Regions from separate parts of the Lysinibacillus sp. NPDC096212 genome, predicted to be linked through region 2. Evidence: riboswitches for the same ligand, from Rfam matches in the RefSeq annotation. Region 2 holds a riboswitch; the other holds the start of a gene.
What was found. Region 2 has a riboswitch for glycine ahead of ACIQ7T_RS25655 (amino acid permease). Riboswitches for the same ligand answer to the same signal wherever they lie in the genome.
Positions count from the first base shown of each region.

Region 1: linked by a shared signal. The riboswitch ahead of gcvT (glycine cleavage system aminomethyltransferase GcvT) and the one ahead of ACIQ7T_RS25655 (amino acid permease) in region 2 are both predicted to bind glycine.

Region 1 covers NZ_JBIWFQ010000006.1:140,983-145,204, forward strand. The annotation lists gene comGD (competence type IV pilus minor pilin ComGD) at 1-326, shown strand, start outside; gene ACIQ7T_RS08540 (hypothetical protein) at 319-636, shown strand; gene comGF (competence type IV pilus minor pilin ComGF) at 629-1,054, shown strand; gene ACIQ7T_RS08550 (shikimate kinase) at 1,252-1,767, shown strand; glycine riboswitch at 1,912-2,004, shown strand; gene gcvT (glycine cleavage system aminomethyltransferase GcvT) at 2,283-3,386, shown strand; gene gcvPA (aminomethyl-transferring glycine dehydrogenase subunit GcvPA) at 3,412-4,222, shown strand, end outside.
Region 2 covers NZ_JBIWFQ010000040.1:21,464-25,685, forward strand. The annotation lists partial or broken gene ACIQ7T_RS25640 (ribonucleotide reductase N-terminal alpha domain-containing protein) at 1-69, opposite strand, end outside; gene ACIQ7T_RS25645 (lipoate--protein ligase family protein) at 272-1,102, opposite strand; gene ACIQ7T_RS25650 (rhodanese-like domain-containing protein) at 1,455-1,844, shown strand; glycine riboswitch at 2,369-2,445, shown strand; gene ACIQ7T_RS25655 (amino acid permease) at 2,610-3,950, shown strand; gene ACIQ7T_RS25660 (glutaminase) at 4,090-4,222, opposite strand, start outside.

The DNA of each region.
Region 1 (4,222 bases), on a different contig from region 2:
CTAGGGAGCTTGAGCGATTTTTTACACAAATTCAATTAGATCTGCAATATATACAAACGTATAGCATGCACCAAAGGGAATACATTTCGATGAAGTTTGAGAGTTCATCAAAAAGATATATCATTAAAAAGGATTTTTATACAGAATTATATGAACGTCCTTTTCCTAAAGGGGTTGAAGTCATTCTTTCTTCAAGTTCAATTACCACGATTATTTACAATTACAATGGAAACGTTATGACCCCAGGGACAGTTTATTTTAAAACGCCTCAAGGCACTAAAAAGGTTGTGATTACGTTAGGGCGAGGGAGATCGAGAGTTGAATGAATCTGGTTATTCATTTGTAGAAACAATTTTATCAATCGTCATTGTTATGTTATTATGCACGACATTAATACCGATCAGCTATATGATGAAATCGACTCTTTATAACAAGAAGTTAGAAGTTATCGCAGCTGAAACGGCCTATGAAGGCTTAAAGCGTTATCGCTATTTACAGCAAATGGAAGGCACTAACACCGTTGAAAATGTAGATTTTCAATGGTCTATGAATGGACAGGGGATATGTGTAAGTTTTCAAAATACACGAGAATTACGTAAAAAATGTATACAACTGACAGGTGAAGTAGATGAATGAACGAGGCTATACATTATTAGAAGCGTTATTTCAATTAGTTGTTTTTGTGCTTATTGCACACCTTGTTGTGTTTATTATGCTCTGGTTTGCAGAAATGAAAACAACAGTACTATCTGATGAACAATCAAAGTGGGAGCTTTTTGTTTATGATTTGAATATGTATTTAAATGATATTTCTTCATTTACGATTCGACAAGACCAAAAGAGAATAACCTTCCAGGAAGGACTTACTATTCATTCTATTGATTGTTATAGCAATTTAATTCGTGATCAAGTAAATGGTGGTCATGTACCAATGCTAATTGGTATTAATAAATGTAGGTTCCAATTTGAAAAAGATATGTTAACAGTAGCTGTTGAACTTCCAAGTGGTATCAAAAAGGAGCGAACTTTCTATGTTCCAGTTATTGAAAAATGACAGAGGGGCTATTTTTTTAATCGCAATTGCATTATTATTTTTTGTAACTACTTTTGTTCTTACGTATTGTACGTCTTATGAGATTCAGTTTCGAACATATAATGACCTAGAAAAGCTGAATATTCGAGCTACGATAAATTTATTAGGACAAATTTTGTCAGACAGTGTAGAATCGTAGTTATAAGAAGGTGATTCGAATGCGAAAAATATATTTAGTTGGTTTTATGGGCTCCGGCAAAAGTGCGTTAGGAAGACGTTTAAGCTATTTGTTAAAGATGCCATATTATGATATGGATCATGAGATTGTTCGGCAGCAGGGAATGACAATTCCACAGATATTTGAAAAATATGGAGAAGCACGTTTTCGGGAAATAGAAACAGAATTTTTGAAAAATTTCCGAGACGAAGCTTGTATTATTTCAACAGGTGGTGGGGTAGCGATCAATGCTGAAAATCGAAAAATAATGAGACGCAGTGGGCTCGTGTTTTTTTTAGATGCGACATTCGAAGATATATACAAACGAATACAGCATGATCCGAACAGACCAATAGTACAGAGTTCAACGAAAGAGGAGCTAGAGAAGCTGTATCATTATAGAAGAAGATTCTATCGTGAAACAGGACATATACAAGTGTTAACAGAGGGCAGAACACTCCGCCAAATTCTTGAGTATTTAGTATTCCAAGTCAAAAGGTTAAAAGGCGAACATTGATAAAAATTAATGAGTTGAATGTTCGTGTTTTGATATAGATTAAAAAATGATTGCCTTTTCAATGCAATTAATGTTAGGATATAGACAAATAAGTAACTGAATGTTCATTGAATACTAAATAGTACCAAGATGAATCTTGGGCGGATGATTGTGCGGGGAGAGCACGTGTAGACGTCACCGAAGGAGCAAATAACAAAATGTTATGAATCTCTCAGGTAAAAGGACTCGTACAAGACGCAACTCTGGAGAGAGCTGTAGTACTACAGCCACCAAAGGGGAAAGCCGGCTGATTGGCATTGTAGTAATGCGAGCCAGTCTGGTGTAACTTTCAGGTTTAAGGACAGAGAATCCCGAAAAGGGGTTCGTCTGTCTTTTTTTATGTCTAAATGTTTTGCTAATGATGTTAGTTCCTATTTCTTAATTGAATGAACAAACAGGGGAAGCATGATGCATTAATAAAAGCAGACGAACTACTACCAGTAAAAAATGTAACTACCATTAAGGGGGCAAAAATAATGACGAATGAATTAAAGCGTACACCTCTATTTGAAGAATATGCAAAGTATGGTGGTAAAACAATCGACTTCGGTGGATGGGAATTACCAGTGCAATTCTCTTCTATTAAAGAAGAGCATGATGCAGTACGTAATCGTGCTGGCTTATTTGATGTATCACATATGGGTGAAATTTTAGTAACTGGACCTAATTCACTAGATTTTTTACAAAATCTTTTGACAAATGATATTTCAAAAATTGCAGTAGGTCAAGCGCAATATAATGCAATGTGCTATGAAGATGGTGGCGTTGTTGATGATTTATTAACGTATAAATTAGCAGACAATCATTATTTATTGTGCGTAAATGCGTCAAATATTGAAAAAGATTATGATTGGATGATGGAAAATCAACATCAATATGATGTGACGATTGACAATCAATCAGATGCTTATGCACAAATTGCCTTGCAAGGACCATTAGCAGAAGAGGTTCTTCAAACATTAACAGACACTGATTTAAAAACAATTAAATACTTCCGTTTCCAAGCAGACGTTGAAGTTGCTGGTCATAAAGCATTAGTATCTCGTAGCGGTTACACAGGAGAAGATGGTTTTGAATTATACGGCTCTCCAGAAGATATTAAAGCTTTATGGAATGAAATTTTAGAGGCTGGAAAAGACAAAGGCGTTGTTCCAGCAGGTTTAGGCTGCCGTGATACACTTCGTTTTGAAGCAGGTCTTCCATTATATGGGCAAGAGCTATCAGCAACAATTTCACCTCTAGAAGCTGGTATTGGTTTTGCTGTGAAATTAAATAAAGAGGATTTTCTTGGTCATGATGCATTAGCTGAACAAAAAGAAAATGGACTTTCACGTAAAATTGTAGGTATTGAAATGATCGATAAAGGAATTCCTCGTCATGGCTACAAAGTGTTTAAGGATGGTAAGGAAATCGGTGAAGTAACAACTGGTACACAGCTTCCTTCTTCTAAACGTAATGTTGGTCACGCGTTAATTGACAGCCAATTCACAACTATCGGAACTGAATTAGAAATCGAAATTCGTGGTAAGCACTTAAAGGTAGTAACAGTTGAAACACCGTTTTACAAACGTTCAAAATAAAAGTTGAAAAGAGGGACCTACATTTATGAAACATCGTTATTTACCAATGACGGAGCAAGATAAACAAGAAATGTTAGACGTAATTGGCGTATCCTCAGTTGATGAGTTATTTGGGGATATTCCAGAAAAAGTACGTTTTAAAGGCCTATATGATATTAAAGAAGCAAAATCTGAATCAGCTTTATTAAAAGAATTAACGGCACTTGCTGCGAAAAATAAAGATACAAATGCTAACGTATCGTTTTTAGGTGCAGGCGTATACAACCACTATAAACCAATTATCGTGGACCATGTTATTTCTCGTTCAGAGTTTTACACAGCGTATACTCCATATCAACCAGAAATTTCACAAGGGGAATTACAAGCAATTTTTGAATTCCAAACGATGATTGCAGAGCTTACAGGTATGGATCTTGCAAACTCTTCTATGTATGACGGAGGAACAGCATTAGCGGAAGCGGGTATGCTGGCAGCTGGACATACACGCCGTAAGAAAATTTTAGTATCTGAGGCGGTTCATCCTGAGTATCGTGATGTCGTTGCTACATATGCATACGGTCAATCCATTGAAATTGTTACTGTTCCACAAAAAGATGGTGTGACAGATGTAGAAGCTTTAAAAGAACTAATTGATGACAATACGGCAGCTGTTATTACACAGTATCCTAACTTCTTTGGTCAAATAGAGGACTTACAAGTAATTGGCGATATTGCACATGAAGCAAAAAGTTTATTTGTCGTATCTTCAAATCCACTTTCACTAGGAGTTTTAACACCTCCTGGTAAGCTAGGTGCTGATATTTGTGTAGGGGACGCACAGGTCTTCGGTATTTCTG
Region 2 (4,222 bases):
AAATTGTTCAATATCTTTGTTTAACTGTTCAAATTTGTTTACTTCGGGTTGATGATTTGTAAGTACCATCGTTTTGCCTCCCTTGTTTTCTGCATTACAATAATAAATACACAATATCATGTGTCGTTAAACACTACATATTGTGTATGTTTCTTTAAAAAAGATACTATATATAGTTTTTTAATTCAACTCTTGCAATTTCGAATAGAATCCGAACTGCTTGTTATTACAAGGGTTGAACGATAAAAAAATATTTTTCTTATACCATTTTTTATTTTTTGAAGTTCCAATCATCACATGCATATTTTTTTTCTTCTAGTGCATGTACATATTCTAATTGCTCCTCAGAAAGTGTAAATGGTTTTAAATCAATTTGCAACGATTTTGCAAAACCATCACGAAAAGCTGTCACACATTGTTCAATAGTCACTGGTTCTTTGACAAGGTTATTGATAGCAACCGCTTTCTCTGGCATCTTTCTACGCATGCGGTCCTTCGCTTCTTCACTTGAAAAATTGAAAACAGACAATAATTTCTCCTGATCTAAATCAAGTAAAATAGCTCCGTGCTGTAAAATAACACCTTTTTGACGAGTTTGTGCACTACCCGCTACTTTTTTACCTTCTACAACAAGCTCATACCAGCTTGGCGCATCAAAGCAAACTGCGCTTTTTGGTTTCTTTAAGTCTGCTCTTTGTTCTTCTGTATCAGGTACACTAAAATAAGCATCCATACCTAGATTATGAAAACCTTTCAATATACCTTCACTTAACACTCTATACGCCTCTGTCACTGATTCAGGCATATTTGGATAGCTTTCTGAAACAATGACACTATATGTCAATTCATGTTCATGTAAAACAGCTCTACCACCTGTTGGACGACGAACAAAGCCTAGTCCTTGTTCTCGTACCGCTTCTAGATTAATATCTCTTTTCGCCTGCTGGAAATAGCCAATCGAAAGTGTTGCTGGCTCCCACTCATAAAAACGAATAACTGGTGGAATTAAACCTTCACTATGCCAATCAAGTAATGCTTCATCTAATGCCATATTAAAAGAAGGGCTACATTTCCCTGAATTTAGAAAATACCAAGTTGTCATATTTTCATCTCCTACAAATATTTAATTAAACTTTAGCGAAAGTGTACAAAATAAGTCACCTTATATATGGCATTCATTTTAACAAATGTTATCCAATTCTTTGTTATGAGCCAAAAATAATGCTTCTCAAAATTTTGACACTCTGCTTTAAGTTCTATTCTTTATGAAAGTATCCACCACCCTAATCCAAGAAAATAGTGGAAAGATACTGTGACAGTTCACTAATAAAATCCATATAAATAGAGATAAATTAATTCTAGCCACAATCTAATTTATTTTATCAAACTCATTGGACTATCGCTAGCGCATCTTTTATAATAATAAAGAAGATAGAAAGGGGTAAGAAATTTTGTTGAACATACTTATCACAATCGGTGTTATTTTAGTAGTTGTAATTGCTTATATCGGCATTAACGCCCTACGACTAAAAAAAGCCGTAACAAACCTAACACAAGAACAATTTATTGAAGGCTATCGTAAAGCACAGCTTATCGACGTACGTGAACAAAAAGAATTTGATGCTGGTCACATCCTTGGTGCACGCAATGTTCCTTCAACTACTCTACGTCAACGTCACAAAGAAATCCGCCCAGATTTACCAGTATATTTATACTGTCAAAATACAGGCCGTAGCTCACGTGCTGCTTTATTTCTTAAAAAACGTGGCTACAACCAAATTTACCAACTTCAAGGCGGCTTCCGTACTTGGACAGGTAAAATAAAGTCCAAAAAACAAAATTAAAAAATCAATAAGACATTAGTGACTAATATAAATAAATCTACTCACGGAAACAAAGTAAATTTATTTATATTTACCTATATCACATTGTTTAAACTAAAAGAAACCATCTCAAATGACTATGAGATGGTTTACTTTTTGCAAAAAATTCTGAGTTTCTACTATATTATATATTTTGTTTAATGTCTGACAAGTTAGTTGGAGTAAGTTAAAGCAACGAAAGATACATACTCTCTTTCACATTCCTTTACCAAAATGCGAGCCGCTTCCTAAGCTAGTTCCAATTTTCATCTCTTCCAACTCCATATACCGCGAATTAAAACATTATCCTTAAATTTACATATGTCTAAAAATACTATTTTTCGTAAAGTATTTACCTAGATGAACTCCATTCTTCTTTTTTTCTGAAAATGTCTGAAATTTATCCTTGAATAATTAAGTAGGCACTGATAGGATTTATAATATCTTAAAATAATGTCATACAGACATACAATATAAGCTATGAATGCTATGGATAACACTATAGCAGGAGCAGTTCTGGAGAGAGCGCATTTTGCGTCGCCGAAGGGTTCACTATCTCAGGCAAAAGGACAGAGGAGTAATATCAACTTTCAACATGAAAGCTATACCACACGAATGTTTTCTTTTTTTACATACAACATCCGCAATTGGTATTTGTTATTCTGTCATTTACGAGACTAGTGTCACTACTAGTCTCTTTTTTTATTTTCCAGTCATAGTTTTTACGTATCTTTGAGGGGGATTAACGTGGAACAACAACAATTAAAACGTGAATTAAAAAATCGCCATGTGCAGCTCATAGCGATTGGTGGAACAATCGGTACTGGTTTATTTTTAGGATCAGGCAAAGCCATTGCTTTAGCGGGACCTTCCATTATCTTTGCTTATCTCATTGTCGGAACCGCCTTATTTTTTGTTATGCGGGCATTAGGTGAACTATTATTATCGAATGCTGGCTATACATCGTTTACTGATTTTGCATCCGAATACATAGGACCTTGGGCAGGTTACATCACTGGCTGGACATACTGGTTCTGCTGGATCATGACCGCTATGGCAGATATTATTGCTGTCGGCGTTTATGTACAATATTGGTTTGATATACCACAATGGGTGCCTGCAATTGGCTGTTTAGTACTGTTATTAATGTTGAATTTATTAACTGTAAAACTATTTGGCGAACTAGAATTTTGGTTTGCACTTATAAAAGTCATTACAATTGTGGCACTGATTGTGATTGGAGTATTCATGTTATTTACAGGTTTTCAAACAAGCTCTGGCACAGTTTCTGTTGAAAATCTTTGGGCACATGGCGGGTTATTCCCGAACGGCTTACACGGTTTCCTAATGGCATTCCAAATGGTTGTTTTCGCTTTTGTTGGTGTCGAGTTAGTAGGGGTTTCTGCTGCTGAAACAGCCAATCCTAAAAAAAATATTCCTTCTGCCATTAACAAAATTCCATTACGCATTTTATTATTCTACGTAGGGGCATTATTTGTTATTTTATGCATTAATCCTTGGAATGAAATGTCTGCCTCTAGTAGTCCATTTGTACAAGTATTTACACTAGCTGGTATTCCAATTGCTGCAGGTATTATTAATTTTGTCGTACTTACATCTGCCGCTTCTGCCGGTAATAGTGGTTTATTTTCTACTAGCCGTATGCTTTTTAATCTTGGGAACAACAAGCAAGCTTCGCCAAAGTTTGCAAAGCTCAATAAAAACAGTGTGCCAAGTAACGCACTCGTTGTTTCTGCAATTGTAGTTTCCGCTGGTGCATTACTAAGTAAATTAATGCCTGAAAACGCCTTTAGTGTTGTTACAACGATTAGTGCTATTTGCTTTATATGGGTATGGAGTATTATATTAATCTCTCATATCATTTATAAACGTAAAAATCGCGCACTTCATGAAGCATCGATTTTCAAGGCACCTTTTACTCCGTTCGTGAACTATTTAGTACTTGCCTTCTTTGCTTTTCTATTAGTAGTCATGTTCATTTCAGAGGCAACACGTACCGCATTACTGTTAACACCAATTTGGTTTATCATACTAATGATTATTTATAAAATGAAAAGAAAGAACTAATACGGTAAAATGAATTGTCCCGAATAGTGACACTTTTAAAGAAAGTGTACCTATTCAGGGCTTTATTTATTGTGCGAAAGCGAAGTAAAATCACAAAAAAGATGACTACGTCCATTTACGAAGTCATCTTTCATATTGATTAAAAAATATTCATATTCCACTCGGTAGCAATATGCTTGAGTAAATTCACTCCGGCTACACTGTTCCCAATGTCATCAATTGCTGGTCCATAAATGCCTATACCACAGCCGGTAGGAAAAGGTGAATCTAAG